2 regions of the Nonomuraea africana genome follow, and region 1 is predicted to be linked to the other one. Evidence: riboswitches for the same ligand, from Rfam matches in the RefSeq annotation. Region 1 holds a riboswitch; the other holds the start of a gene.
What was found. A riboswitch is a leader RNA that binds a small molecule or an ion and turns the genes downstream of it on or off. The one in region 1 is predicted to bind glycine.

Region 1 (11,500 bases):
CAGCCGGGCCTCGACGGTGTCGACGTCGACGAGTTCGGGCTTGTCGCCCGACAGGCCGAGCAGGACGGCCTTGTCACTGCCGTGGCCCTTGCCGGTCAGGCCGAGCGAGCCGTACAGGATGGCCTCGACGCGGGCGGTCCGCTCCAGCAGCCCGTCGGCCCGCAGGCCGCGGGCGAACTTGTGCGCGGCGGCCATCGGGCCGCCGGTGTGGGAGCTCGACGGGCCGATACCGATCTTGAAGAGATCGAAGACGCTGATCGCCATTGATGCAGCCCAACTCTCGGACATGCCGGGGTCCTGGCTGGACCCCGGCGGAGTGTGTCAGTTGTCGCCAGAGGTGAGCGCGGTGTACTCCTCCGCGCTCAGCAGGTCTTCGGGGTCGCCCTCAAGGCGGACGCGGAACATCCAGCCCTCGCCGTACGGCTCGCTGTTGACCAGGTCGGGCTTGTCCACGACGGCCTGGTTGACCTCGACGACCTCGCCGCTGACCGGGGCGTAGATCTCGCTCACCGACTTGGTGGACTCGACCTCGCCGATCGAGTCGCCCGCCTCGACGGTGGCGCCGACCTCGGGAAGCTGCACGTAGACCACGTCACCCAGCGCTTCGGCCGCGTAGGCGGTGATGCCCACGGTCACGGTCAGGCCGTCGTCGAGTCCGGCGACCCACTCGTGCTCCTTGGTGTAGCTCAGGTCGTCAGGGATGGTGCTCACTTGTTCCTCCTGTAGAAAGGCAGCTCCACCAGGTCCACAGCCTCTTGGCTGCCCCGGATGTCAACGGCCAGACCTTCTTCTATCCCAGTGTCCACGTACGCCATCGCGATCGGCTTACCGAGGGTCTGCGACGGGGCGCCGCTGGTCACCTCGCCCACCACGACACCGTCCTTGGTGACCGGGTACCCGTGACGCGGGACCCGGCGGCCCGTCGCGACCAGGCCGACGAGGCGGCGGCGCGGCGGAACATCCTTGATGGGCTCCAGCGCGGCCCTGCCGACGAAGTCCCCCGGCTTGTCGAACTTCACCACGCGGCCGAGGCCGGCGTCGAACGGCGTGAGCGAGGAGTTGAGCTCGTTGCCGTACAGCGGCATGCCGGCCTCGAGGCGCAGGGTGTCGCGGCTGGACAGCCCGGCGGGCAGCAACTCGTACGGCTCGCCGGCCTTCGTCAGCGCGTGCCACAGCGGAGCGGCGTCGGCGTTGGCGACGAACAGCTCGAAGCCGTCCTCGCCGGTGTAGCCGGTGCGGGCGATCAGCGCCTCGGCGCCGGCGACGGTGCCGGGCAGGCCCGCGTAGTACTTCAGGCCCTCGAGGTCGGCGTCGGTGAGCGTGGCCAGGATCTCCTGGGCCTTGGGGCCCTGGACGGCGATGAGAGCGTACTGGTCGGAGCGGTCCTCGACGGCCGCGTCGAAGCCGGAGGCGCGCTCGGTGAGCCGCGCGGCGACCATCGGGTAGTTGGAGGCGTTGGCGACCACCATGAACTCTTCGTCACCGAGCCGGTAGACGATGAGGTCGTCGAGCACGCCGCCCTGCTCGTTCACGATCATCGTGTAGCGGGCGCGGCCGACGGCCAGCGCCGAGAGGTGGCCGACGAGGGCGTAGTCGAGCGCCTGGCCCGCCTGCGGCCCGGTCACGAAGATCTCCCCCATGTGCGACAGGTCGAACAGCCCGGCCCGCTCGCGGACGGCGTTGTGCTCGGCGGACTCGCTGCCGTAGCGGAGCGGCATCAGCCAGCCGGCGAAGTCGGTCAGCGTGGCGCCGAGACTCTCGTGGATGTCTCGCAGCGGCGTCGGTCGGGACATGGTGCGCACCTCAGAATGGGTCGGATGCCAGGATCCTCCCCCTCTGTCATCGGTGCCTGAGAGCTTCGCCCGAATTTGCCGGACTTTCACCTTCGGCGAGGCCCACAGGCCTGCTTTCCAGAGGTCACCTGGCCCACGCGGTCCTTTGCCTTGAGAGGTTCGCGGGGAGGGCTTGCTCCTTCAGGGGTCATGGCCGGCTGCCAGGACGCTCTCCCGCGTGGGTTCAACGGTGTCTGGGGGCCAGCCTAGTACGGATTCGGCCAGCAAGGGAAAGGTGCGGGCGGGGGGACTCGAACCCCCACAGTGTCTCCACCAACAGGACCTAAACCTGCCGCGTATGCCTATTTCGCCACGCCCGCGCAACTCCCGCTCAGAATAGCGCCCAGGGCGGCGGCGGAGATACTCGTTTGCGATCAAGCCCGCCGAAGGGGCGGGCTTGATCGCAGGCCTCAGGCGAGGCCGAGCTTCTTCTTCAGCCCGGCCACGTGTCCCGTGGCCTTCACGTTGTAGAGCGCCTGCTCGATCTTCCCGTCGGCGTCGATCACGAAGGTCGAGCGGATCACCCCGACGACCTCCTTGCCGTACAGCTTCTTCGTGCCGTACGCGCCGTACGCCTTGTGCACCTCGAGGTCGGGGTCGGACAGCAGCGGGAAGGTCAGCGCGTCCCGTTCGACGAACTTGACCAGTTTGTCGGTCTTGTCCTTCGACACGCCGAGCACGACGAAACCCTCGTCGGTGAGCCGGCCCAGGTTGTCGCGGAAGTCGCACGCCTGCTTGGTGCACCCAGGCGTCATCGCGGCGGGGTAAAAGTACAGGATGACGCGCTTGCCACGGAAGGCGTCGAGGGAGACGGCGCCGCCGTCGGCTGCGGGTAGCGAGAAGTCCGGCGCGGCGTCGCCGGGCTGGAGCTTGGTTTCGGTCACGGGTCCTCCTTAGAGGGCCCAACCTACCCCTCGCCCGCTGTGCCGTCCGGCACCGCGACCTGACAGACTGATCACCTGAGAGAGGAGAGCCATGGCCGACACCGACCCCGATGAGCTGGAGCGCCGGATCGCGCGCACGCGTGCCGAGCTCGCCCAGACCGTCGACGCCATCGCCGACCGGGTGAGCCCGAAGCGCGTCGCCCAGCGCGGCGTGGAAGAGGTCAAGTCGAGGGCCGAGCACTTCGTGTCGTCGGTCGGCGACATCGTGGGCGTCACGCCGCGGCCGGTGCGCTTCGGCGACAACCCCGACGACCTGTGGGAGGACGAGCAGCCCAGCCTCGGGCCCGCGCTGATCGCGGTGGGCGCCGTGCTGGTGATCGGCGCGGCGCTGGTGCTGTGGAAGAGGCGCAGGCGAGGCTGAGTCAGAGGAAGGTCTTGCCCTCGCCCCTGTAGGTCGGGACCTCCTCGACGACCTTGTCGCCCTCCACCAGCAGCAGGCCGGCGAAACGCTCGCACAGCTCGCCCGCCTTCGCGTGGCGGAACCACACCCTGTCGCCCACGCGCAGGTCTTCGGCGGGCTGGCCGAGCAGCGGTGTCTGCACCTCGCCCGCGCCCTCGTCGGCCGAGTAGCGCAACCCCGCGGGCAGGTACGGCTGGGGCAGCCGCGAGGGCCCCGGCGCCCCCGAGGCCAGGTAGCCGCCGCCGAGCACGGTGACCACGTCCGGCGCGGGACGGCGGACCACCGGCAGCGCGAACAGCGCGGCGGGGCGGCCGCTGAAGCGGCGGTAGAAGTCGAAGAGCCTCGGGTGGAAGAAGCCCGACCCCGCCGCGACCTCGGTGACCGCCTTCTCCCTGACCGTACGGTCGACGCTGCCGGTGCCGCCGCCGTTCACGAACTCCAGGTCGGCCAGTTGCCTGACGGCGTTGACGACGCGGCCGCGCCGTATGATCAGCTCCCTGGCCGAGCGGGCCTGCATCAGCCTGATGACGCGGGCGAAGGCCGCGTTGCCCGGCGGGTCGTCGCCCACGCCGGCGATCTGCGCCTCGTACGCCATGAGGCCCACCAGCCTGAAGCCGGGCCGCTTGGCGATGTCGGCCGCCACGTCGGCGGCGTGCGCGGGCTCGCGCACCGGCGAGCGGAGGGCACCCGCGCGGAAGCGCCCGCCGAAGGCGACGTAACCGGCGTCGACGTCGACGCAGAGGCGCAGCGGCGGCCTGTTCACCGGCACGGCCGACTCGATGAAGTCGAGGTGCTCGGCGGAGTCGACCATGATGGTGATCTCGCGCGCGGCGTGCTCGGCAGCGGCGAGCCGGGCCAGCGCCGCCCGGTCGGCCGTCGGGTAGGCGACCAGCACGTCGGTGAAGCCGCAGGAGACCAGCCACAGCGCCTCGGGCAGGGTGAAGGCCATCACGCCGCGGAAGCCTTCCATGGCCAGGATGCGCTCCAGCACCGGACGCGACCTGACGGACTTGCTCGCGACCCTGATGGGCTTGCCGCCCGCCCTGCGGACCAGGCTCTCCGCGTTGGCCCGCAACGCCTCCATGTCGAGAATCGCGAAGGGCGGATCGAGCTCGGCGGTGGCCCGGTCGTAGCGCTGGCGGTCGTCCATATCAGCAGCGTAATACCGATACTAGCCAGCAAAGATCCCGCAAACCGGCGGCGAGGAAGGCTTTATGGCCGGGCATGCCCCTGTACCTCTGGACGGTGTGATGACAACACTCCAGGAGCTCCTGCCTGGCGGAGCCACCCTGACCGAAAGGGACACGCCCCGCCGCAGGGCGGCGAGAGTGCTCAAACCCGCACGAACCCCCGCAGGCGTCGCGGTCGCCGCCACGGTGGCGGCAGCCCTCTCGCTGACCGCCGCCGAGGTCGTCGCCGCGCTGCTGGGCGGCAGGCTCGGCGTGATGCCGATCAACAAGGTGGCGAGCCTGGCCGCCGACACCCGGTGGTCGCATCCGACCCTGCTGTCCGGCGCGCTGGTCGCCGGGGCACTGGGGCTGGTGCTGCTCGGGCTCGCGGTGCTGCCGGGCCGGGCCAGGCTGGTGGCGCTGGAGACCTCCGATCCCCGGCTGGTCATCGGCATCACCAAATCGGGACTGCGGCGCACGCTCAGGACCGTCGCCGAGGACGTCGACGGGGTGCAGAGCGTCAGGGTACGGCTGCGCCGCCGCCTGATCGAGGTCACGGTCATCTCCGACGCCGAGCGCACGGGCGCGATGCTGCGCAGGACCGGCACGGCCGTCGGCGACCGGCTGAACGGGCTGGGCGCGATCTGCGCGGGCGAGGTCGTGGTGCGGCTGCGCAGGAGGAGTCGATGATGCGGCAGTACGCGGGCAACAGGATCGGCCTGTCCGTCGTGGGCGTCGTCCTGCTCGGCGGCGGCGCCTACACCTTCCTGCGCGGCACGGGACGGCTGCCCCAGGCCAAGGAAGCCAGGGTCCTGGACATCGACGTCGCCGCCTACCTCGCCGCCCACCCGTGGATCTCGTGGGCGGGCGCGCTGGCGCTGGTCCTGGCCGCCATGGTCACCGTCAGGTGGTTGCTCATGGCGCTCGGCTGGGGCCGTCTCGGCCACCGTTCCGGCACGGGCACGGCGCTGCTCTGCGTCGGCCTCAAGGACATGGAGGGCATCAGCCGTACCAAGGTGCGGGTGGTGGGCGGCGACCGGATGCGGATCGCGGTGACCTGCCCCGCGACCGCCGACGTGGGGGCGCTGGTCGGCAAGCTGGACAAGGAGATCGTCGGCAGGATCAGGCGTGACGTGGGCGCGGAGGGCATGGGCGCGCTGGTGCGCCTCCACGTCCGCCGCGGACCCGCGAACCCGCGAAGGGGTTCATGAAGATCGGGTGCGCTGGCAGCATGTCCTCATGCCCTTGTCCCGAAGGCCCGTGCCGGCCCTCGTCCACCTCTCGGTGGCCTTCGTCCTCGGCTCCACGGTCGCCGTCACCCTGCTGGCCGACACCGATCTCGTCCTGCTCAACGACACGCTCTTCCACCCCGTGCTCCTCGGAGTGACCGCGATCCTGCTCGGCGGCCTGGGCGTCAGGGAGCTGGTGCGGCCCGTCGGCTGGGCCAGAGCCGTGGTCGTGGCCGTGACGGTGGTGGGCATCCTCTGCTGGCTCCAGATCGGGTTCAGGTGGTCCGTCCTCGTCCCGACCGAGATGGGCTTCGTGGACGGCCCTGGCAGGTTCAGCGTGCGCGTGCAGGAGCAACCGCGCTTCTTCGACTCCAGCGTCGTGCTCAGCGTCCGCTCGGACGAGGGGCTGCTCAGCCGCGAGTGGCCGCTCGACTGTCCCGGCTTCGAGATCGAGCAGGACGAGCTCCACCTGATCCGGTGGGCCGGCGCGGGGAGGGTGGAGGTGCACCTGCCCGACGAGGCTCCGATCGGGGTCGACCTCGATCCCGTCTCGGGCCGTCCCGTGGGCGTCTGCCGGTAGGGGGCCTCACCTGGAAGCGGATGGTGGGGCGCTCTCAGGGTCTGGGTCGCGCGGTGCTTCCTCTTCACCGCGCGACCCAGCGGCGTGATCATGATCCGCCATCACGATCTCCCTTTACTCGCCCCAGAGGGCGCTCCCACTGCCGAACAATGCCGCATAGCCCATAAACACCGCGTAAACGTGGCGTGCGACCTGGGTCGTACACCGGCCTCCACCTCCAGGGGGAAGGAGGGACAGTGCGGCCTTCCATAGAGTGATGGGCGTGTTCGGCAAGATTCGCGCCTGGTCCCAGCGCCACCCCATGGTCGTGGACGCCCTGTGGTTGATGCCGCTGATCGGGCTGTGCGTCATGACCGCCACCAGCTACACCGCCCCCGTCCTTGCTCCCCTCGGCCTCGCCGGCTATCTGGCGCTGTCGACGGCGCTGCTGGTGCCGCTGTTCTGGCGGGGCAGCCACCCCCGCGTGGTGTTCGCGATCGTCTCCCTGATCAGCTTCTTCCAGTGGCTGGCGGCCGTCGACGCCTTTCCCGCCAACGCCGCGGTGCTGGTGGCCCTCTACTCCGTGGCCACCAGGTGCCCGTTCAGATGGGCGCTCGCCGCCGGCCTGGTGGCGGAGCTGGGCGTCTTCCTGGCCCTCGTGCACTGGGACTCCGTCACCTTCAGCATGTTCTTCGGCTGCACGGTCTTCACGCTCACGATCTGGCTCACCGGCCTGTACGCCAACACCCGCCGCCGCTACCTCGAAGGCCTGGAGGAGCGGGCGGCACGGGCCGAGCGTGAGCGTGACCAGCAGGCCAGGATGGCCGCCGCCGCCGAGCGGGCCAGGATCGCCAGGGAGCTGCACGACGTGGTCGCGCACAACGTGAGCGTGATCATCGTCCAGGCCGACGGGGCGGGTTACGCCATCGACAGCGATCCCGAGCAGGCGCGCAGGGCCGTACGGGCGATCTCGAAGACCGGCAGGCAGGCGCTGGCGGAGATGCGGCGCATGGTCGGGGTGCTGAGGGAGGACGGCTCGGGCGCCGCCGACTACACCCCGCAGCCGGGGCTCGCGCAGCTGGAGGAGCTGGTGCGCGGTTCGGGCCTGCCGGTGGACCTGCGGGTGACCGGCGTCCCGCAGGAGCTGCCGGAGGGCGAGCAGCTGGCGATCTACCGGCTCGTCCAGGAGGCTCTGACCAACACCCTCAAACACGGCGGCCCAGGGGCGCGCGCCCTGGTGGAGATGGAGTACGGCATGCACGAGCTCGTGGTACGCGTGACCGACGACGGCAGGGGCGCCGCCGCACCGCGCAGCCCCGACGGACACGGTCTGCTCGGCATGCGCGAGCGCGTCTCCATGTACGGCGGAGCCGTCCAGGCCGCGCCCCGGCCGGGCGGCGGCTTCGAGGTACTGGCCAGGCTGCCGGTCGCGGCATGATCAGGGTGATGCTGGTCGACGACCAGGAGCTGCTGCGGGCCGGGTTCAAGATGGTGCTGGCCGCCCAGCCCGACATCGAGGTGGTGGCCGAGGCGGGCGACGGCCTCCAGGCGCTGGAGCGGCTCGAGACCACCGACGTCGACGTCGTCCTGATGGACGTGCGCATGCCCGTCATGGACGGCGTCGAGGCCACCCGCAGGATCGACGGGCCGAAGGTGCTGATCCTGACCACCTTCGACCTCGACGAGTACGCCTACTCCGCGATCAAGGCGGGGGCGTCGGGCTTCCTGCTGAAGGACGTGCCGCCCTCCGACCTGGTGAGCGCGATCCGCTCGGTGCACAACGGCGACGCGGTGATGGCGCCGAGCGCCACGCGCAGGCTGCTCGAGCGGTTCGGCGCGCACCTCACCACCGACCGGCTGCCCGACGGCAGCCTGCTGACCGCGCGCGAGCGCGAGGTCATGCTGCTGGTGGGCAGGGGGCTGTCCAACACCGAGATCGCCGAGCGGCTCGCCCTGGCGGAGGCGACGGTGAAGACGCACCTGGGCAGGGTGCTGGCCAAGCTCGAGCTGCGCGACAGGGCGCAGGTGGTGGTCTACGTGTACGAGGCGGGGTTGATCGTGCCGGCGGATCGGCCGAAAGGCTGACCCGGGTCATCTGAGGTGTGACACGAAGTCCGTCCTCAAGGCCCACGGAATGCCCGTTCCGCGCACCTAGCGTGATCTGCGTGACAACGAACATGACATTCACCCAGGCCCCGCCCGCCGTCGTGGCCAGGGACGTGACGAAGACCTACGGCCTCGGCGACGCGCAGGTGCACGCCCTTCGCGGGGTGGACGTCGCGTTCGCCACCGGCGCCTTCACCGCGATCATGGGCCCGTCCGGCTCGGGCAAGTCGACCCTGATGCACTGCCTGGCCGGGCTGGACACGGTGACCTCGGGCGCCGTGTCGATCGGCGACGTCGAGCTGACGGGGCTGAGCGACAAGCAGCTCACGCTGTTGCGCAGGGACCGGATCGGCTTCATCTTCCAGGCCTTCAACCTGCTGCCCACGCTGACCGCCGAGCAGAACATCAGGCTGCCGCTGGAGATCGCCGGACGGCAGGCCGACCAGGTCCTGTTCGACCGGGTGATCCAGACCGTGGGGCTGCGCGACCGGCTCGGCCACAAGCCGACCGAGCTGTCGGGCGGCCAGCAGCAGCGCGTGGCCGTCGCCAGGGCGCTGATCAGCAAGCCGCAGGTGATCTTCGCGGACGAGCCCACGGGCAACCTCGACTCGCGCAGCGGCGCCGAGGTGCTCTCCTTCCTGCGCACCAGCGTGCGGGAGCTGGGCCAGACGATCGTGATGGTCACCCACGACCCGGTCGCCGCCGCCTACGCCGACAGGGTCGTCTTCCTGCGCGACGGCGAGCTGGTCACCGAGATCTCCCAGCCCACCCCGCAGACGGTCCTCGACACCCTGATGAAGCTGGAGGCCTGAGTCCGTTGATCAAGACGACTCTCGCCGGACTCAGGGCGCACAAACTGCGCCTCCTGCTCACCTCCGTGGCGATCACGCTCGGGGTGGGCTTCATCGCCGGCACGTTCGTGCTCACCGACACCATCCAGGCCGGATTCCTGCAGAAGGTCACGGCGGACGCCGGCAAGGTGGCGGTCGCCGTCCTGCCGGCCGAGGGCAAGCGGCTCCCGGACGAGGTGCTGGAGAAGGTGCGCGGGCTCGACGGCGTGACCGGCGCGCAGGGCCTGGTGCGCGGCAGCGCGCCGCTGCTGGGCGGCGACGGCAAGGCGGTCGGCGACCTGCCCACCTCCGCGATCTCCGTCAGCGACCGCACGACGATCACCGAGGGCACCGCCCCCGCGGGCGCCGCCGAGGCGATCGTGGACACTAACACCGCCAGGGCGCAGGGCTTCACGGTGGGCGGCACCGTCACCGTGCTCGACCACAAGGGCGCCAGGCACGACTTCGAACTCGTCGGCCTCTTCGACGTCGGTCTCGACCAGGAACTCGGCTACACGGGAGCGGTCGGGTTCACCGCCGCGACCGCGAAGCTCATGACGGGAGAGAAGGGCTACCGCGAGATCGACGTGGCGGGCGCCGATCCCGCCGCGCTCAAGCAGAGCATCGCCACCGCCCTCGGCGGCGGCTACGAGGTCAAGACCGGCACCGAGCTGGCCGAAGCGCTGTCGGCCGCCAACGGCGTCGAGCTGGAGTTCATCACGCTGGGCCTGCTGATCTTCGGCCTGATCGCGATGCTGGTCGCCGCGCTGGTCATCTACAACACCTTCAACATCCTGGTGGCCCAGCGCACCAAGGAGATGGCGCTGCTGCGCTGCATCGGCGCGACCAGGGGCCAGGTGTTCGGCTCGATCCTGATGGAGTCGGTGGTCGTCGGCCTGCTCTCCTCGGTGCTCGGCCTGGCCGTCGGCTACGGTCTGGGCGCGGGCGCCATGGCCCTGCTCGGAGCGTTCGACGCGCCGCTGCCCACCGGTCTGGCCGCCACGCTCGCGCCCAGGACGATCGCGATCGGCCTGCTCATCGGCCTGGTCGTGACGGTGGGCGCGGCGCTGCTGCCGGCCCGCTCGGCGACCGGGGTGGCGCCGATCGCGGCGCTGCGCGCCCAGGTGGAGGAGCAGACCTTCAGGACCGGTCTGATCCGCGTGCTGCTGGCCGGGTTCCTGTTCCTGGCCGGAATCGGCGCCACCGTCTCGGCGGTGATGATGGAGCCCGGCGACCAGTTGCCGCTCTTCATCGCGATGGCCGGCTGCTCCCTCGTCTTCCTGGGGGTGCTCGTGCTCGGGCCCGTGCTCGTCAGGCCGCTCAGCGGGCTGGTGGGCTGGGTTCCCGGCCGGCTGTTCGGGGTGCCGGGCAAGCTGGCGGTGGACAACTCCGGCCGCAACCCGAAGCGGGCGGCCACCACCACGATCGCGCTGACCGTCGGCGTGACGCTGATGACGCTCATCTCGGTGCTCACCGCCTCCACGAGGGTGTCGATGGCGGCCAAGCTCGACTCCCAGTTCCCCGCGGACTACCTGATCGCCACGCAGTCGCGGGACGCCACCATCCCCCGCTCGGTCGGTGAAGCGCTGCGGGCCAAGCCCGAGCTCGAGTCCGTCCTCCAGCTCCGCGAGGCGAACGCCAGGATCGGCAGGCACGAGACCCAGGTCGGCACATTCACCGGGCCCGCGACCATCAAGAGCCTCGGCCCCGGCGAGGTGGCCGTCTCCGAGACCCTGGCCAAGGAGTGGGGCGTGCGCGAGGGCTCCCCCGTCGAGCTCAGGACCAAGAAGGCGGGCACGGTCACGCTGAAGGTCAGCCAGCTGCTCGACGGCGAGAGCCTGCTGCCCTCGGTGACCGTCGCCGCCCGGTCCTACGACGAGTACTTCGGCAAAACTCCCGACTCGATGATCTACGTCAAGATCAAGGACGGCGTCGACCCCGACCGGACCAGGAAGATGGTCGAGTCGGCCACCGCGGCCCACCCGACCGTGCAGGTGATCAGCTCCACCGACGTCCGCGGCCAGTACGACGACGCGCTGGACATGACCCTCATGATCGTCACGGGCCTCCTCGGCCTGGCGATCCTGATCTCCCTGCTGGGCATCGCCAACACGCTCTCCCTGTCGGTGCACGAACGCACCCGTGAGTCCGCCCTCCTGCGTGCGCTCGGTCTGACCAGGGCGCAGCTGCGGCGGATGCTCTCGGTGGAGGCGCTGGTGCTCGGCCTGATCGGCGCGCTGGTCGGGGTCACGCTCGGCATCGCTTTCGGCTGGGCGGCCGTCAGGACCATGATGGAGGGCGCGACGCTGGCGGTGCCGTTCGGGCAGATCGCCCTGTTCGTGGCGCTGTCGGGACTGGCCGGCGTGCTCGCGGCGGTGCTGCCCGCCAGGAAGGCCGCGCGCGCCTCGATCGTGGGCTCGCTGGCCGGCGG
Region 2 (18,555 bases), 6.1 Mb from region 1:
CCGAGACCGCAGGCGTAGGGCAGCGAGGGCAGGCAGGCCGCCAGCGCGACCCCGGCCGCCAGCCCCACCGACGTCTCCACCGCGCTGGAGACCACCGCGGGCAGCCCGCACGCCTCCACCACCCGCAGCGCGGCCCGCACCCCGCCGAGCGGCTGCACCTTCACCACCGCGATGTCGGCCGCCTCGGCCGCCCTGACCTTCAGCGGATCCTCGGCCCGCCTGATCGACTCGTCGGCCGCGATCGGCACCTCGACCGCCCGCCGTACCGCGGCCAGCTCCTCGAGCGTGGCGCACGGCTGCTCGGCGTACTCCAGGCCGAAGGCGTCGAGCTCCTTCAGGCGGCGCACCGCGGTGGAGACGTCCCACGCGCCGTTGACGTCCACGCGCAGCCGGCCCGAGGGCCCGAGCGCGTCGCGGACCGCCTCGACCCTGGCCAGGTCGTCGGCGAAGGTCTGGCCCCGCTCGGCCACCTTGACCTTCGCGGTGCCGCAGCCCGAGCGCCGGACGATCTCGTGCGCCTGCTCGGGCCCGACCGCCGGGACCGTCGCGTTGACGGGAACGCGCGCGCGCACCGGGGCGGGCCAGCCGTCGAAGGCGGCCTCGCGGGCGCAGGCCAGCCAGCGCGCGCACTCGCGCGGGCCGTACTCGGGAAAGGGGGAGAACTCGCCCCACCCGGCGGGCCCCTCGATCAGGACGCCCTCGCGAACCGTCTGGCCGCGGAATCGGGTGCGCATCGGGATCCGGAAGACCCGTGGCCCAGAACCCATCAACGCACCTTTCCAAGGACCACCGTCTGTCGGCACTAACCTTACGAGCATGTGGAGGAACCCGTCGCATCCGGACCGCCCGTTGCGGGCGCTGGTTCTGCCCCCGGGACCGCGGCTTTTCGCGGCGATCGAGGCCGCGCTGTCCGGCGAGGGACCCGCCGTCCTCCCCCTGTCTCCCGACCACTCCGAGGTCGCGCTGCGGACGCTGCGCCCGACGGAGATCGAGACCCCCGAAGGCGTACGGCAGGCCGGCGGCCCGGGCGTCCCCGGCGACGTCGCCGTCGTCATCGCCACCTCTGGCAGCACGGGCACCCCCAAGGGCGTCATGCTGACCGCCGCCGCGCTCAGGACCTCGGCCGCCTCCTCCCTGCGCCGTCTCGAGGCCTCCCCCGGCGACCGCTGGCTGTGCTGCCTGCCGCCCTCCCACGTCTCGGGCCTGCAGGTGCTGGTCAGGTCGCTGCTCAGCGGCACCGACCCGATCATCCACGAGCGTTTCGACCCCGCCGCCGTCGCCGTCTCCGGCGCCGAGCACGTCTCCCTGGTCCCCACCCAGCTGCACCGCCTCATGGAGCGCGGCGCCGATCTGAGCGTCTTCCGCACCATCCTGCTCGGCGGCGCCGCGGCCAGGCCCGGCCTGCTGGAGGCCGCGAGGGAGGCGGGGGCGAAGATCGTCACCACGTACGGCAGCAGCGAGACCAGCGGCGGCTGCGTGTACGACGGCCGCCCCCTTTACAATGTAGATCTCAAGATTCGCGACGACGGCCGGATCCTCGTCTCCGGGCCCGTCCTGTTCTCCGGCTATCGCTTCGGCGCGGCCGGGGCGCCCCTGGAGGGCGGCTGGTTCGTCACCTCCGACCTGGGCTCGATCGAGAGCGGCAGGCTCACGGTGCTCGGCCGCGCCGACGACGTCATCAACACCGGCGGCGAGAAGGTGGTGGCCGCCTCCGTCGCCGCGGTGCTCGCCCGCCACCCCGAGATCGCCGATGTGGCCGTCGTGGGCCGTCCCCATCCCGAATGGGGCGAGGCCGTGGTCGCCGTGATCGTCCCGCGGGATCCCGCCACCGTGCCGACCCTCGACCAGCTGCGCGCCTACTCCCGAGACCGGCTGCCCGCCTACGCCGCCCCGCGCGAACTGCGGCTCTTGTCCGCACTTCCACTGCTGCCGAATGGTAAAACCGATCTCGCCGCCCTTCGGACCGGAACCTGAGGCCCGCCGGATGCGTCTTATAGGAGCAGCTGGAAGTTAGGAGCCCTTCATGAACCAACCCCGCAAGATGTGGGTGTCCGCGGCGGCTGTCGGCGTGATCGTCGTCGGCGGCGTCTCCGTCGCGGCGGCCGCTTCGGCGGGCAGGCTCGAGAAGGTGAGTCAGGAGACGAAAGTCGTGGTCACCCCGACACCGTCCAGCCGGCCCGCGGAAGGACAGGAACCAGACGAGGTCGTTTCCCACGAGGTCGGCCAGGACCCGCAGGAAGCCGCCGACTACTGGACGGAGACCCGCATGGAGGAGGCCGAACCGATGCCCATGCCGGAGGTGAACGGCCAGCTCAACGACGTGGACGACTAGGGCGTCCATGCTCTTGGGGCGGCCGCCGAATCCGGCGGGCCGCCCCTTTTTTCATCTGGCACGGGAACAAAATGCGGCAGATGACGTTATTGATACTGGTGCGCCGAGCGGCCGACGCCGCCCCACCACAAACTTTCGACTGACTGCGACTCCGTATGGAGGAGGTGTCCTCATGCCCCGAACCGCCGTGGCGACCTCGCCTGCCACCCTCGACCAGCTCCTTGACCGAGGGCGAGCTCAGGGTCACCTTTCCCTCGCGGAGCTGCGGGAGGCTTTTGCCGTAGCCGGGATCAGCCCCACCGAGGGACGTTCGATCCTGCGCGAGCTCACCGAGGCCGGGGTGAGCCTCGCCGCCGAGAACGAGCCCTCGCTCGGCAAGAAGGTCCCGGCCCCGAAGAAGGCGACCACCACGCGCAAGAAGACCGCTGCCACCAAGACCACCGGCAGCAAGACCACCGGCACCAAGACCGCCGCCAAGAGCGCCGCCGCCGCGACCGCCACGGCCGGCACCGCCGAGGCGGCCACGAAGACCGCCGACGAGGCCGCGCCGGTCGAGCAGGCCGACCAGCCCGCTCCCGACGAGGTCGACGCCCCCGAGGACCTCCAGCTGAACGCCGAGGACGCCGAGCTCGAGCAGGAGCAGGAGCAGCTCGACCTCGACGACAACCAGTCGGTGATGGGCGACTCCGTCCACACCTACCTCAAGTCGATCGGCCGCCGCACGCTGCTGACCGCCGCCCAGGAGGTCGACCTCGCCAGGCGGATCGAGGCGGGCCTGTACGCCGAGTACAAGCTCGACAGCGAGCCTGACCTCACCCCGGCCCGGCGCGCCGACCTGGAGATGGTGGTCGAGGACGGCAGGCGGGCCAAGGACCACATGCTCGAGGCCAACCTGCGCCTGGTCGTCTCGGTGGCCAAGAAGTACACCGACCGCGGCATGGCCCTGCTCGACGTCGTGCAGGAGGGCAACCTCGGCCTCATCCGCGCGGTGGAGAAGTTCGACTACACCAAGGGCTTCAAGTTCTCGACGTATGCGATGTGGTGGATCAGGCAGGCCATCCAGCGTGGCTTCGCCGACTCGGCCCGCACGATCAGGCTGCCCGTCCACGTGCTGGAGATGCTGTCGAAGCTGTCGCGCATCGAGCGTGACATGCACCAGCGCCTCGGCCGTGAGCCCACGCCCGAGGAGCTGGCCGTCGAGCTCGACAAGACGCCCGACCAGATCGAGGAGCTGCTGCGCACCAGCCGCCAGCCCATCTCGCTCAACGCCACGATCGGCGAGGACGGCGAGACCACGATCGGCGATCTGATCGAGGACGTCGACTCCCCCGAGGCGTCGGAGATCGTCGACCGCCAGCTGCTGGGCGACCAGCTGCGCGGCGTGCTCGACAACCTCTCGCCGCGCGAGGCGCGCATCATGGCACTGCGCTTCGGCCTGGTGGACGGCAAGCCGCACACCCTCGACGAGATCGGCAAGCACCTCGGTCTCACCCGTGAGCGGATCCGCCAACTGGAGAAGGAGTCCCTCTCCAAGCTGCGCCACCCGAGCAACACCCGCCCGCTGCTCGACTGGGCGAGCTGACGAAGAGCCCCGGCCACGGCCGGGGCTCTTCGCGTTCAGTCGCCGGGCACGGGGTCGGGCAGGGTCCACCGCTCGCCCCTGCGCGGATGCAGGTAGAAGCGGTAGTAGAGCAGGCCGAGCCCCAGGATCGCCACCGTCACGCCCAGCGGCACCCAGTCCGAGACGATCGTCTCGTACGCCACGTAGGCCATCGCCGCGAGCACCGCGACCGGCGCGAGCGGCCACAGCGGCATCCGGTAGGCCGCGCGATCGGTCAGTCCTCTGGCCCTGCCGACCAGGGCGGCCAGCGCGACCACGGCGTAGACCACCACCAGGTTGGCCCCCGTTGCGATGATCAGCGCGTCGAGCGGCACGAACACCGCCGCTACCACCGCCAGCGCGCCCATCACCAGCGTCGCCGCCACCGGCGTCCGCAGCCCGGGATGCACCCTGGCCAGCGGCCGGCCGATCACGTCGGGCCACGAGCCGTCCCTGGCCGCCGAGTACAGCAGCCGGCCCGCCTGGATCATGATGGCGATGACCGCGTTCACGATGGCCAGCGCGATCGCCAGGCTGACCACGGTGTCGACGACCCGGCCGCCACGGGAGAGCAGGAAGTGGCTCATCGGCGCGTCCGAGGCCAGCAGGCCGGCGAGATCAGGCGTGCCGAGGAGCACCGCGACCACGGGCACCAGTTCGGCGGTGACGGTGACGGCGAGGGAGAACATGATCGCCCTGCCGATGGTCCGGCCCGCCTGCCTGGTCTCCTCGGCGAAGTAGACCGCCGTGCCGTACCCGTTGTAGGCGAACAGCGCGGTGGCGGTGTAGGTGGCGATGAGGCCCCACGAGGCGGCCTCCAGGCCGCTCGGGCCCGTGGTCTGCGGGGTCCACAGCACCGACAGCGGCTGCTCCACGTGGGCGAACCCGAGGACGGCGAGCACCACCAGCGCCAGCAGCTCCAGCAGCAGGAACAGGCCGGTCAGCCAGGCGTTGGCCCGGATGTTCAGGACCGCGACGAGCGTGGCCAGCACGACCACCGCGACACCCACCCAGGTGCCCGACAGGGCCTGCCAGACCAGGCCGAGGTAGTCGCCGGTGCCAAGGGCGATCACCGCGACGATCAGCACGTTGCCCACCATGCTCAGGGCGAACATGGCGAACCCGAGGGGCCTGCCGAGGACGCGGGCGGCGAAGGCGTACTCGCCGCCCGTCACGGGATAGGCGCTGGACAGTTCCGCGTAACAGAAGGCCATGAAGACGCCCACCAGGGCGCCCAGGGCCAGCGCGACGGCGGAGGCGCCGCCGATTCCGGCGATGATGGCGGGGACGATGATGAACACGCTCGAGGCCGGGGTCACCGACGAGAGCGTGATGAGCACGTTCTCCTTGAAGGTCAGCGAGCGGGAGAGATCCTGGGCGTACGTGGGGGGCGCGGCCATGTGACATCCCTGATGCCGAGGTGAGTTCTTTGGCACGTCAGCCAAAATCATCACTATGCCGCATGTCAAGGCCCTTGCCACATTTGGCCAGGATGCCAAAGAATGGGGATGTGGCCAGACCGAGAAACCAGGCGGCGCGACGCGAGCAGCTCGTCGCCGCCGCGACCAGAGCCGTGCGCAGGCACGGCCTGCACCAGGTGCGTGTGGCGGACATCGCCGACGAGGCGGGCGTGGCCAGGGGCTCGGTGCACTACTACTTCCGCGATCTCGACGAGCTGCTGCGCAGCGTCTACCAGCAGGCCGGCGAGCGCTTCTACACCGCGAGGATGACGGCGGCGGCCGCGCTGCCCGACGCGCGGGACAAGCTGGTGGAGTCGATCGAGCACGGCCTGCCGGACGGCCCCGACGACGAGCTGGCGGTGGTCCTCTACGAGTTCTCGATGGTCAGGGACGACCCCGTCTTCAGCGCGCTGTCGCAGAGCCTGTATGACAGACAGGTGGCGATGTACGCGGCCATCCTGGAGGTCGGCGCGAGCCAGGGCCACTTCACCATGGCCGCGCCGGTCCTCGACGTGGCCGCCAACCTCGTCGCCCTCGAGGACGCCTACGGCCTGCACATCGTCAGCCGCAACGCCTCGCTCCCCCGCGAACGCACCCTCGACCTGCTGCTGAGCTACGCACGCATCGCGACCCGATGCGAAGACCTGAGGAGATCCGGATGAGAGCCCGCGACCTGCCGATCACCCTGGACGGTCGTCCAGGGCGCTGGAACGCGATCACCGACGTGCCCGGCGTCGAGGTCGGCTACGTGACGCTGACCGAGAGCGGCGCCCGCACCGGCGTGACCGCGATCCTGCCGAGGGGCAGGGCGGCCGTCGGCGTGCCGTGCGCCGCGGCCAGTCACTCGTTCAACGGCAACGGCGAGATGACCGGCACCACGTGGATCGAGGAGATCGGCGCGCTGACCCTGCCCGTCATGATCACCAACACGCACGCGGTGGGCACCGTGCACCGAGGCGTGGTCGACTGGGTGGCCGACCGCCATCCGGCGCTGGCCGCCCAGTGGCTGCTGCCCGTGGTCGCCGAGACCTGGGACGGCTATCTCAACGACATCAACGCCCCCCATGTCCGGCTCGAGCACGCCGCGCAGGCCATCGAGGCCGCCGCGACGGGCCCGGTGGCCGAGGGCAACGTCGGCGGCGGCACCGGCATGAACTGCTATGCGTACAAGGGCGGCTCGGGCACGGCCTCACGCCTGGTCGAGCACGGCTCCGACACCTACACCGTGGGCGTCTTCGCGCAGGCCAACTTCGGCAGCCGCCACGAGCTCACCATCGCGGGCCACAGGGTGGGCCACCGGCTGCTCGACGACAATCCGATGGAGACCACGAACTGGTTCGCCCCCTCGGGCGCGGGCTCGGTCATCGTCGTCGTGGCGACGGACGCGCCGCTGCTGCCCGGCCAGTGCAAGTCGCTGGCCCGGCGGGTGCCGATGGGCCTGGCCCGCACGGGCACCACGGGCAGCCACTTCTCCGGCGACATCTTCCTGGCCTTCTCCACGGCCAACGAGGGCGCCCTGACCAGCGGCTTCACCGTCGCGGACGACTACCAGAGCCTGCGTTTCGTGCCCTGGGGCCGGATGGACCCCTACTACACCGCCGTGGTGCAGGCGGTGGAGGAGGCCGTGCTCAACGCCCTCATGGGGGCGGAGGAGATGACCGGCAGGAACGGGCACCGCTCGCCCGCCCTGCCGGTCGCCACGCTCATCGAGCTGCTGGAACAGGACGGGGCAGGCGCGGGATCCCGGTGAGCCGGTTCTCCTCGCGCAGCGTGCGCAGCCGGTCGACCTCGGCGGTCCACATGGCGCCCTTGGGCGTCGCCTTGGCCCTGCGGCGGGCGAGCCTGTCGTCGTAGGCCTTCACGCCGAACGTCGCCCGCTGGCCCGCCTCGGCGGCGCGCAGCGCGTCGGTGAGCGCCTTGTCGAAGTGGAGGCCGGCGGCGCGCAGCTCCATCTCGGGAGCGCCCGCGGCGCGCAGCTCGCGCACCACCGCCTCGGCCTGCCTGGCCTTCGCGAGCAGCTCAGGGAAGCTCTTGGAGATCTCCTGGTCGGCGTGGAAGCGCACCTCGGCCTCACGGCTCACACGCGGACGGAAAAACGCCATCGGACAGCTCCCTTTCACTCGTTGCCAGCGGTAGCGTACGCGGTCCGCGGGTCGAACACCCACTCGGGGCGGACACGCCGGGGTGAAGAGGGTGACCGCCTTTACAAAGTATGGCAAGCTGATCTCCATGCCGGCCAAGCGACCGCCCGTCCCGCTGTCCCGCGAGCGCATCATCGACGCCGCACTCCACATCGCCGACGGCCAGGGCCTGCGCAGGCTGACCATGCGCAGGCTCGGCGACGCGCTCCAGGTGGAGGCCATGGCCATCTACCACCACCTGCCCCGCGGCAAGGAGGCGCTCATGGACGCGCTGGCCGAGCACGTCACCGCGATCCAGGTCGATCCGGCCACCACCTGGCAGGAGACGGCCAGGCTGTGGTGCAGGGCGCAGCGTGAGGCGCTCAGGGAGCATCCGGGGGTGCTCGCGCTCGCGCTGACCAAACCTCCGAAGGGGGCCACGGCCATCGCCATCATGGAGCAGACTGAGCAACTGACCGACGCGGGGCTCAGCGACGCCGCCGAGGCCGTCCGCACCCTGCGGGCCTTCGTCTTCGGCAGCGTCGCGGTGGAGGTCCAGCAGTCGGGGTGGGCCGATCCCGAACGCGACACCTGGACCCGTCGCGACGACAGGGCCGACGCCGACTTCGAACGCGGCATGGAGGCGATGCTGCGGGGGCTGGGCGGGTAATCGAGGGTTTACCACTCCGTCGGCGTGTCGAAGTTGGACCGTTATCTTGCATAAGGCACCCTGTGTCATAGGTCACACGATCCGAACCACCCGGGGATCCTCCTTGAATCGTCCTAACGGGCTATGTCGGAAACTGTGACGCACGCCGCACACTTGGCGCAGAATACGAAACAGCCCGAGCCGCTCCCCCCGCCACTTCCAGGCATGGGAGCCCACCCAAGAGATATCGGAGGCACGCCGATGTGCCCGCACGACCCGGCCTGTCCGGCTGCTGAGGCGCCCGACCGCGAGGCGGCACGCACCCTCGCGTCCCATCCCGAGCAGGGATGGAGCCTTCTGTGCAACGGTGTGGTCCTGTTCGAGGACACCGGGGAGCTGCTGCCCAGCGGTGACGTGATCGCCCCGCACCGGCCGCATCCCCTGGTCGGCGCAGCCTGAGCCCTCAGTAACGCCCCGCGAGCCAGTCGGCGACCACCTCGCCGACCTTCGCGGGGTCCTTCTTGAGATCGTGCCCCTCGCCCCGCAGCACAACCAGGCGTGCGGCGTCGGCGGCGTCGGGCACGCCGAAGGGATCCCGGTCCCCGTTCACCACCAGCACGTCGACCCCCGCGGCGCGCAGTTCGTCGGCGCGCGACTTCTCCGGCTTGCCCGGCGGGTGCAGCGGGAATGCCAGCGCCACCACCGCGTCGGCGCCCACCGCCCGAGCCGTACGGCAGGCCACCCTGGCCCCGTTGCTGCGGCCGCCCTGGACGATCGGGAGCCCGGGATGGCGCTCGCCCAGCTCCTTCAGCACCGCGATCCACGCCTCGTCCTGCCGCGCGGGCGAGCCGGGGGCCCTGGCCCCCGCCCTCCTGAACGGCTGCGTCACTCTGGCCACCGTGGCGCCCATCTCCAGCGCGGCCGCGCGGACGGCCAGCAGATCGGGCGCGTCGACCCCGCCCGCCGACCCGTGCGTGAGCACCAGCAGCAGCCTCGGCCCCGCGGCCACGTCGACCTCGGCCAGCGCCGCCCCCCGCGGCGTCATGATCTCCATTCGTCCACGGTAGCCGGGGCCGGCCGGTCCGCCCGCACCGCCCCGCGGACGGCGCTCCAAAGCCCGGCCTCCCGGAAAACACGGCCTCTCGGAAAACACGGATCTTGAGAAGGACGGGTTTCGTTCCGGGGGAGGATGGCAGTGATCCCCAGGACGTGCGACATTGGCTGCATGTCTGACATCCACGACGACCTGCGCGCGACGCTGGAGACCCGCAAGCACCTCGGCCCCGACTACGAGGCCGCGCTCGTCGAGTCGTTCGTGGCCAGGCTCGACGCGACCATCGCCGAGCGCGTCAGGGCGGAGGTGGACGCCCAGCGGCCCGCCAAGGGCAAGAAGAACAAGAGCAACGGCGGCGGGCCCATGGTGCCGATCGCGCTCGGCTCGATGGGCATGGCCATCCCGCTGTCGGCCATCGCCGGCGGTCAGGGATTCCTCGGTCTGGCCCTGGTGTGGATCGGCATCGTCGTCATCAACGTCGCCGCCGCGGTCGCGGTCATGCGCCGGGACTGAGCGCGTCGCGCTCGATGCGGAGCCTGACCTGCTCGGCCAGCTCCTCGTCGGCGTGCGAGAGGCCGTAGGCCCAGACCCGTTCGGCGTCGTCGGCCCTGCCCCGCAGCGGCAGCGTGCGGGCCAGCAGCTCGATTGCCAGCGAGGTGGATTCGGCGTCCGCGCCGCCGCCTGCCGCCGCCTCCTCCACCACGCCGGCGAACTCCGCGCACGCCAGCTCCAGGTGCGCGATGCCGAGCAGCACCCGCAGCCGCCCCGCGTGGGCGCCCTCGGCCAGCGGCAGGCTCTCGACCAGCACCGCTGCCGCCTCGCCCGGCTCACCGCGCTCCAGCAGCAGCTCGGCCAGCTCCTGCGCGGCCCGGCAGCTCAGGTCGGGGTCGCCGACCGAGATCGCCGCCCGCAGCTCCCGCTCCGCCTCCTCGTCGCCGTCGGCCAGGCGGGCCAGCGCCAGGTGCGCCAGCGGCAGGTAGGCGGCCGTGCCCACGCCCAGGACGGCCTGCCAGGCTCCCCTGGCCTGCTCGTCCTGGCCGTCGCGCTCAAAGCCGCGCGCCAGGTGGCAGGCGGCCTGCGCGGCGTACTCGGGATGCCCGGTGGCCAGCGCGGCCCTGGCCGCCGACCTGGCTCCCTCGAGGTCGCCGCGCTCCTCGAGGACCACGGCGAGCCCCACGGCCGCCTGCGCTGTGTCCTGCCCCTCGGGGTCGGCGGCCAGCCGGGTGAAGATCTCGGCGGCGGCCTCGAGATCTCCGCTCTCGGCGAGACGACGGGCCTGTTCGAGCGGGCCGGTGTTCAGCTCGGTGTCGAGTTCGGGGGACGTCAAGAAGGCTCCTTCGACGGTGATCAACGCCGAGCCTAACGATTTCGCGCCGCCGCGTCGCCTGACATGACTATCCTGAGTGCGGCTGTTGGCCGCCGCCCGACCAGCCGAATGCCGAACGTGCGGCCTCCCCGCAGGGAAACCGCACGTCACAGCGCTGGTCAGTCCTCGTACGCCGACAGGGGCGGGCAGGCGCACACGAGGTTGCGGTCCCCGTAGGCCTGGTCGATCCGCCGCACCGGCGAGAAGTACTTCCCGTCCCTCAGCTCCGGCACCGGGTAGGCCGCCTCGGTCCTGGTGTAGGGGTGCGTCCACTCGTCGGCCACCAGCGACTCCGCGGTGTGCGGGGCGTTGCGCAGCGGGTTGTCCGTCCTGTCGTACGACCCGTCGGCCACCTTGGCGATCTCGCCGCGGATGGCGACCATCGCCTCGACGAACCGGTCGAGCTCGGCCAGGTCCTCGCTCTCGGTCGGCTCGATCATGAGCGTGCCCGCGACGGGGAAGGACATGGTCGGCGCGTGGAAGCCGTAGTCGATGAGCCGCTTGGCGACGTCGTCGACGCTGACCCCCGTCTCCTTGGTGATCTGCCGCAGGTCGATGATGCACTCGTGGGCCACCAGCCCGCCGCGCCCGGTGTAGAGCACCGGGTAGTGCGGGGCCAGCCGCCTGGCGAGGTAGTTGGCCGACAGGATGGCCTGCTCGGTGGCGGCCTTGAGGCCCTCGCCGCCCATCATCCTGACGTAGGCCCAGGAGATCGGCAGGATGCCCGCCGAGCCGTACGGCGCCGCCGAGACGGGGCCGACCGGCGAGCCGTTGTGCAGCGGGTGGCCGGGCAGGTAGGCGGCCAGGTGGCCGCGGACCGCCACGGGGCCCACGCCGGGGCCGCCGCCGCCGTGCGGGATGCAGAAGGTCTTGTGCAGGTTCAGGTGCGAGACGTCGGCGCCGAACTCGCCGGGCTTGGCGAGGCCGACCAGGGCGTTGAGGTTGGCGCCGTCGACGTAGACCTGGCCGCCCGCGGCGTGGACCTTGGCGCAGACCTCGGTGATCGTCTCCTCGTAGACGCCGTGGGTGGACGGGTAGGTCACCATGATCGCGGCGAGCTGCTCGGCGTGCTTGGCGATCTTGGCGTCGAGGTCGTCGAGGTCGACGTTGCCGTTGTCGTCGCAGGCCACCACGACGACCCGCATGCCCGCCATGACCGCGCTGGCGGCGTTGGTGCCGTGCGCGGAGGAGGGGATGAGGCAGACGTCGCGGTGGGTGTCGCCGTTGGCTCGGTGGTAGGCGCGGATGGCCAGCAGGCCGGCGAACTCGCCCTGCGAGCCCGCGTTGGGCTGGATGGAGACGGCGTCGTAGCCGGTCACCTCGGCCAGCCAGCCCTCGAGGGTCTCGACCAGCTCGACGTAGCCGCCCGCCTGCTCGACCGGCGCGTACGGGTGGATGCCCGCGAACTCCGGCCAGGTGATGGGCTCCATCTCGGTGGTGGCGTTGAGCTTCATCGTGCAGGAGCCGAGCGGGATCATCGACCTGTCGAGCGCGATGTCCTTGTCCTGGAGCCTGCGCAGGTGCCGCAGCATCGAGGTCTCGGAGTGATGGGTGTGGAAGACCGGGTGGGTGAGGTAGTCGCTCTCGCGCGCCAGCCCCTCGGGCAGCGCGTCCTCGGCGACCAGGTCGGTCAGCGAGACGTTCACGCCGAAGGCGGCGGCGACCTGCTCCAGGTGGGCGAGCGTGGTCTTCTCGTCGCAGGCGACCGAGACGTGGTCGGCGTCGGCCTGCCAGAGGTTGACGCCGCGCTCGGCGGCGGCGGCCACCACCTGGGCGGCCCTGCCCGGCACGCGGGCGAGGACGGTGTCGAAGAAGCCGTCGTGGACGACCTCGACCCGGCCGGCGCGCAGCGCCTGCGCGAGCGTCACGGCCATGCGGTGGGTGCGCCTGGCGATGCGGCGCAGCCCCTCGGGGCCGTGGTAGACGGCGTACATGCCCGCGATGACCGCGAGCAGCACCTGGGCGGTGCAGATGTTGCTGGTGGCCTTCTCACGGCGGATGTGCTGCTCGCGGGTCTGCAGGGCCAGCCGGTAGGCGGGGTCGCCGTCGGCGTCGACGGAGACGCCGACCAGGCGGCCGGGCATCTGCCGCTGCAGGCCCTCGCGGACCGACATGTAGGCGGCATGCGGCCCGCCGAAGCCGAACGGCACGCCGAAGCGCTGCGAGGAGCCGATCGCGATGTCGGCGCCGAGCTCTCCCGGGGCGGCGACGAGCGTGAGCGACAGCAGGTCGGCGGCGGCGACCACCAGGGCCCCGGCCGCGTGCGCCCGCTCGGCCAACGCGCGGAAGTCGCGCAGGCGGCCCGAGGTGCCCGGGTACTGCACCAGCACGCCGAAACACTCGGGCAGCTCGCCCTCGAGGTCGCTCTCCACGAGCGAGATGCCCAGCGGCTCGGCCCTGGTGGCCAGCACAGCCTTGGTCTGCGGGAGGGCGTCGGCGTCGACGACGAAGACGTCGCTCTTCGACCTGCCCGCCCTGCGCGCCAGCGTCATCGCCTCGGCCGCGGCGGTGGCCTCGTCCAGCAGGGAGGCGCCGGCCACGTCGAGACCGGTGAGGTCGGAGACGACGGTCTGGAAGTTGAGCAGCGCCTCGAGGCGGCCCTGGGAGATCTCGGGCTGGTAGGGCGTGTACGCGGTGTACCAGCCGGGGTTCTCCAGCAGGTTGCGGCGGATCACGGCGGGCGTGATCGTGTCGTAGTAGCCCAGGCCGATCATCGAGGTCAGCACCTGGTTGCGGTCGGCCAGCGCCCGCAGTTCGGCGATCACCTCGGTCTCGCTCGCCGCGACGGGCAGGTTGAGCTGGTCCTTGGCCCTGATGGCCTCGGGCACCGCCACCGCCACCAGGTCGGCGACCGATTCGAAGCCGACCGCCTCCAGCATCCTGGTCTGCTCGGCGTCGGAGGGCCCGATGTGACGGGTCGCGAAAGGCGGCGCAGCGAGGTCGCTGAGGGGCTCGGTCATGGAACTGCCTCCCAAGGCTGGTGGAGAGCGCGGGCGTATGCCGGGTCTCCCCCTCTGTCATCAACCTGAGAGGTTCGCCCGCGCACGCGGGCTTGCACCGTCGGTGAGGCGCGCCTGGCGGGCGTGCCTGCTTTCCAGAGTTGCCTCACCCGAGCGGTACAGGGTGCCTGAGAGATTCCGGGGAGGGTTGCTCCTTCGGCGCCCCGGCTTTCCCGGGGACTCTCCCGCACGGGGTCGTCAGCATCTCCAGGCTACCAGCGATCGCGCGTCAGCCCAGTCGCCGGGCCCTCCTGCGCTGGGCCAGCTCATCAGCGGGGTGGTCGGCCGGGACGCTGTCCTCGACCGCCGCCCGTTCCCCCGGCAGCTCCGCGAGCGATCCCTCGACCTCGCGCCAGACCCTGCCGAGCGCGATCCCGAACACTCCCTGACCGCCCTGCAGCAGGTCGATGACCTCGTCGGCCGAGGTGCACTCGTAGACGCTCACTCCGTCGCTCATCAACGTGATCCGGCTCAGGTCGCCGACGCCCCTGTCGCGCAGGTGCTGGACGGCGGTGCGGATCTGCTGCAGCGACACGCCGGTGTCGAGGAGCCGCTTGACCACCTTGAGCACCAGGATGTCGCGGAAGCTGTAAAGACGCTGGGAGCCCGAGCCCTGAGCGGCTCTTATCGTGGGCTCCACCAGGCCGGTGCGCGCCCAGTAGTCCAACTGCCTGTAGGTGATGCCGGCCGCCGCGCAGGCCGTCGGGCCGCGATAGCCGATGTCGCCAGGCAGAGTCGCGGGCTGCTCGTCGAAGAGCAGGCCCTGCTCCCCGGCACGCTGGCGCGCACTCTCGCGCCGCACCGGGTCTTCCTGGCCGGCCGTCTTTCCCTCGCCGCTGCTGACCGCCACGCGGACCTCCGGCTTTCTCTCATCCCGTGGTCTGATCTGGGGGTTCGTCAATAACAACCACAGGTTTCACTTGCACCGTAGGACCGTGACCATCCGCAGTCAACGATCCGGCTCGGCGCGTCGTGAAGCGTAAATGCAGTGAAATACCGACCCCAGGTGTTGGCCAAGGGTTCGGGCGCTCACAGAGGGAGTCCTACCCGGCCCGTCCGAAGTCCTCGGGCGTGATGTTGTCAAGGAACTCCCTGAACTTCTCCACCTCATCCTCCTGGTCATCAGGGATGACCACCCCTGCCTCCTGGACGACCTCCTCGCTGGCGAAGATCCGCGCACCGGTGCGCAGCGCCAGGGCGATGGAGTCGGACGGGCGCGCGGAGACCTCCACGCCGTTGGAGAAGACCAGGTCGGCGAAGAAGATACCGTCACGCAGCGCGACGATGTTGACCGCGCGCAGGCCGACGCCCAGCGCGCTCAGCACGTCGCGGAACAGATCATGAGTCAACGGCCTCGGCGGTGGCTCCTCCGCCTGCGCGAGCGCGATGGCCGTGGCTTCGGTCATTCCAATCCAGATCGGGAGAAACCTCTCCCCTTGCGCCTCCTTGAGCAGAACGATCGGCTGATTTGTAGGCATTTCGACGCGAACGCCCACTACCTCCATCTGCAACACGGGCTGCTCCGAATTCCACTGACCGGTGGCCCCTAGGGGGCTCCGCAATAGTTTGGCCGCTCTTCCGCAATTCAACGTAACACCCGGCGGGCGTGGAATGTCCCCTGCCCCGTGGCGTCGCGGACAACCTACCTCGCCTCCCGCTCCTGGTCAGCTCGCTCGGCGGGATCGGCGCTCCCGGCCGTGAGATGCGGGGTTCAGCGGGCCACGAAGCGGCCTCGAATCGGCCGCGAAGGGGCGGGGAGGGGCGCGGGTCAGGCGCCGGCAGGGGCGGGTCAGCCGCGCAGGACGGCGCGCACGGCCGTGCGCAGCAGTGCCGCGTGCAGCTCGAGCAGCCGCCCCGACAGCTCGCGCGCCACCTCGTCGGCCTCGCCGATGGCACCGGGCGCCCGGCGCTTGAGTATGGGGGCGACGCTCTGCTCGACCAGTCCCGCCTCGCGCTCGGCGGCGGCCTTGACCGCGCGCAGGTGCCTGGCGTGCAGGCCGTAGCCGGCCAGGGCGCCGACGCTGCGGGCCACCTTCAGGGCGTCCTCGTCGTAGCGGCGGGCGACCGGCGCGAGCAGGCCGTAGTCCTCGAGCTCGGTGAGGGTCTCCTCGTCGAGGCCGCTGGCCTCGAGCAGCTCGGCGCGGCTGAGCCGCACCTCCTTGGCCTCGGGCACGGCGCGCGGACGGCCGAGCTCCTCGGCCATCTTGTCCTTGATGACCCGCAGCGGCAGGTAGTGGTCGCGCTGCTCGGTGAGGATGAAGCGCAGCTGCTCGACGTGCATGTAGGTGAACTTGCGATACCCCGAGGGGCTGCGCTCGGGCTCGATCAGCCCCTCGCTCTCCAGGAACCGGATCTTGGAGACGGTGACGTCGGGGAACTCGCCCTGCAGCAGGGCGAGCACCTCCCCGATGCTCATGTGCGAGCGCGCCGCCTGGGGGCTCATGCGCCCCGCGTGAGGAAGACGAGGCGGAACTTGCCGATCTGGACCTCGTCGCCGCTGTGCAGGGGAACCTCCTCGATGCGCTCCCTGTTGACGTAGGTGCCGTTGAGGCTGCCGACGTCGCGGACGGTGAAGGCGCCGCCCGGATGGCGGTAGAACTCCACGTGCCGCCGCGAGACGGTGATGTCGTCGAGGAAGATGTCGCTCTCGGGGTGGCGGCCCGTGGTGGTCAGGTCGCGGTCGAGGCGGAAGCGGCTGCCCGCGTTGGGCCCCCGCGTGACGACGAGCAGCGCCGTGCCGACCGGCAGTTGTTCGACCGCGGCCCGCTCGGCGAGGAGAGCGTCGGCCGTCTCCGCCTCATACGCCTCGATTCCCGCGACGGAGATCGTCGAGGTGGTGTCTCCCGAGACCTCATGTCTGGTCAGCGGCGACCCACACCGGGAGCAGAAACGGGCATCCTCGGGGTTGGCATGACCGCACTGCGTACAGTAGACGCTCGGCATCGATCGGCTCGGCCTCCTACCGCGAAGACGCGGCGACGGTTGATCAGGGCGCCCCTCGCCTCTTCGCTCGTTCACGTTTGCGAATGCCGCAACTTACGCTGATCAGTGGCAAAGGTCAAGGCGAGACGCTGCACGACAGGTTCGGACGGTGACAAAGTTACCGCCGAGCCGCCCTCAAGGTCCATGCCGCCGCGCCATCTAGGTTGTCACGTTCCCGCCGCCCGCTCAACGATGCGCGCCCACCTGTCCAGAAACGCCTGCGCGGTGTCGAAGTCGTGGGCCTCGGCCCACAGGTCGGTGGCCGGTTCGGTGGCGGCCGGCAGGATCAGCGCCCAGCGCCCGTCCTCGCCCACCACGCGCACGCCGTCGGTGGTGTCGAGGCGGAAGCCCTCCGCGGCCTCGATCACCGAGCGCATCACCGACCCCTTGGTCGCCCAGGGCGTCGGGACGGTCCGCTTGAGGAGCTTGGCCTCGGGGATCCTCGCGTCGATCTGGCTGAGCGTCAGCCGCGTGCGGGCCACCAGGCCCATCAGGCGCAGGAACGCGGCCAGGCCGTCCACCGTGGGCCCGAACTCCGGCACGATGAAGCCGCCCCTGCCGTCGCCCGCGAAGATCATGTACGGCCTGGCGGCCGCCGAGGTGAGGGCGTCCAGCGAGGTGGAGGTCCACTCCACCTGGACCCCGTGGAAGCGGCAGACCTGCTCGGCGACCCTGGTGGTGGTGACGGGCAGCGCCACCCTGCCGCGGCGGCGCTCGGCGGCGACCAGGTCGAGCACCACCAGCAGCGCCCGCTCCTCGCTGATGAGCTGGCCCATCTCGTCGACCAGGGCGATGCGCTCGCCCACCGGGTCGAAGCGGACGCCGAAGGAGGCGCGGGAGGAGCTGACGAGCTCCGACAGGCGCTGCAGGTCGCGGCGGCGTTCGGCCAGTGTCTCGGTGGGCGAGGCGGAGTCGAGACGGGCGTTGACGGTCAGCACCTCCACCCCGAGGCGGCCGAGCAGGGTGGGCAGGACCAGCGAGGAGGTGCCGCCCGCGCAGTCGACGACCACCTTCATGCCGTTGACGCCGGTCATGTCCACGTATCTCAGGAGTTCCTGGGCGTAGTCCTCCACGGCCCTGGCCGGGAAGCTCAGCTCGCCGATCTCGCCGGGGAAGGCCCTGCGGAACTCCTGGCGGGAGAAGACGCGCTCCAGCTTGCGCTGGCTGGCGGGCGACAGGTCGGCGCCCCTGGAGTCCATGAAGACGATGTCGACGCTCTGCGGGTCGCCGGAGGTGGTGCGAAGGGCGATGCCGCCGCTGGCGGGCCTGCGGGAGGTGTGGAAGCGGGCGACGGGCAGCGGCATGGCCTCCAGGTCGAGCACGTCGATGGCGCCCGCGGTCAGCGCGCTGATGACGGCGCGCTTGAGCGCTCTGGCCGCGCGGGAGGAGTCGCGCGAGGTGATGACCCTGTCGCCCTTCTTCAGGGTGGTGGCGTAGGCGCTGGCCAGCCGTACGCACAGCTCGGGGGTGATCTCGACGTTGACCAGGCCGCTGATGCCGCGCTGGCCGAACAGGCTGCGCTGGCCGCGCGACTCCCAGATGACGCTGGTGTTGACGACCGCGCCCGCCTCGACGGTCTTGAAGGGGTAGACCTTGACGCCGCTGGAGACGTACGCCTCGGCCTCGATGACGCACTCGTCGCCGACGACGGCGTTCTCCTCGATCCTGGCGCCGGTCATCAGGTCGGTGTTCTTGCCGATGACGCAGCCGCGCAGGTTCACCCCCGGGCCGATGTAGACGTTGTCGTGGACGACGGCGCGGTGCAGGAAGGCGCCGCCGCGCACGACCGCGTTGCTGCCGAGCACGGTGTACTCACGCAACTCGGCGCCCGCCTCGATCTTGACGTAGTCGCCCAGGAGGAGCGGGCCCTTGAGCACGGCGTCGGGGTCGACCTCCGCGCCCTCGCCGACCCAGACGCCCGGCGACATCTCGAAGCCGCCGATGTCGAGCGTGACGCGTCCCGACAGGGCGTCGGCCTGGGCCTTCATGTAGC

Region 2: another riboswitch for glycine. It lies ahead of gcvP (aminomethyl-transferring glycine dehydrogenase); the one in region 1 lies ahead of gcvT (glycine cleavage system aminomethyltransferase GcvT).

The regions. Positions count from the first base shown of each region.
Region 1 covers NZ_JADBEF010000001.1:9,368,045-9,379,544, reverse strand. Annotated here, with positions in the region: gene H4W81_RS44885 (L-serine ammonia-lyase) at 1-264, opposite strand, end outside; gene gcvH (glycine cleavage system protein GcvH) at 322-711, opposite strand; gene gcvT (glycine cleavage system aminomethyltransferase GcvT) at 708-1,793, opposite strand; glycine riboswitch at 1,827-1,921, opposite strand; glycine riboswitch at 1,922-2,019, opposite strand; tRNA gene H4W81_RS44870 (tRNA-Leu) at 2,069-2,152, opposite strand; gene bcp (thioredoxin-dependent thiol peroxidase) at 2,243-2,716, opposite strand; gene H4W81_RS44860 (DUF3618 domain-containing protein) at 2,808-3,137, shown strand; gene H4W81_RS44855 (amino acid deaminase/aldolase) at 3,139-4,326, opposite strand; gene H4W81_RS44850 (DUF6286 domain-containing protein) at 4,427-5,035, shown strand; gene H4W81_RS44845 (hypothetical protein) at 5,032-5,556, shown strand; gene H4W81_RS44840 (hypothetical protein) at 5,585-6,154, shown strand; gene H4W81_RS44835 (sensor histidine kinase) at 6,417-7,571, shown strand; gene H4W81_RS44830 (response regulator transcription factor) at 7,568-8,218, shown strand; gene H4W81_RS44825 (ABC transporter ATP-binding protein) at 8,311-9,051, shown strand; gene H4W81_RS44820 (ABC transporter permease) at 9,057-11,500, shown strand, end outside.
Region 2 covers NZ_JADBEF010000001.1:3,308,697-3,327,251, forward strand. Annotated here, with positions in the region: gene H4W81_RS15675 (o-succinylbenzoate synthase) at 1-767, opposite strand, end outside; gene H4W81_RS15680 (AMP-binding protein) at 817-1,974, shown strand; gene H4W81_RS15685 (hypothetical protein) at 2,024-2,332, shown strand; gene H4W81_RS47245 (RNA polymerase sigma factor) at 2,505-3,914, shown strand; gene H4W81_RS15695 (APC family permease) at 3,950-5,332, opposite strand; gene H4W81_RS15700 (TetR/AcrR family transcriptional regulator) at 5,443-6,054, shown strand; gene H4W81_RS15705 (DmpA family aminopeptidase) at 6,051-7,142, shown strand; gene H4W81_RS15710 (hypothetical protein) at 7,096-7,494, opposite strand; gene H4W81_RS15715 (TetR/AcrR family transcriptional regulator C-terminal domain-containing protein) at 7,622-8,182, shown strand; gene H4W81_RS15720 (DUF5999 family protein) at 8,423-8,620, shown strand; gene H4W81_RS15725 (alpha/beta hydrolase family protein) at 8,625-9,215, opposite strand; gene H4W81_RS15730 (hypothetical protein) at 9,387-9,728, shown strand; gene H4W81_RS15735 (hypothetical protein) at 9,712-10,542, opposite strand; gene gcvP (aminomethyl-transferring glycine dehydrogenase) at 10,701-13,541, opposite strand; glycine riboswitch at 13,686-13,778, opposite strand; gene H4W81_RS15745 (MerR family transcriptional regulator) at 13,810-14,430, opposite strand; gene H4W81_RS15750 (bifunctional nuclease family protein) at 14,624-15,094, opposite strand; gene ftsR (transcriptional regulator FtsR) at 15,370-16,023, opposite strand; gene H4W81_RS15760 (FHA domain-containing protein) at 16,020-16,523, opposite strand; gene H4W81_RS15765 (sugar phosphate nucleotidyltransferase) at 16,730-18,555, opposite strand, start outside.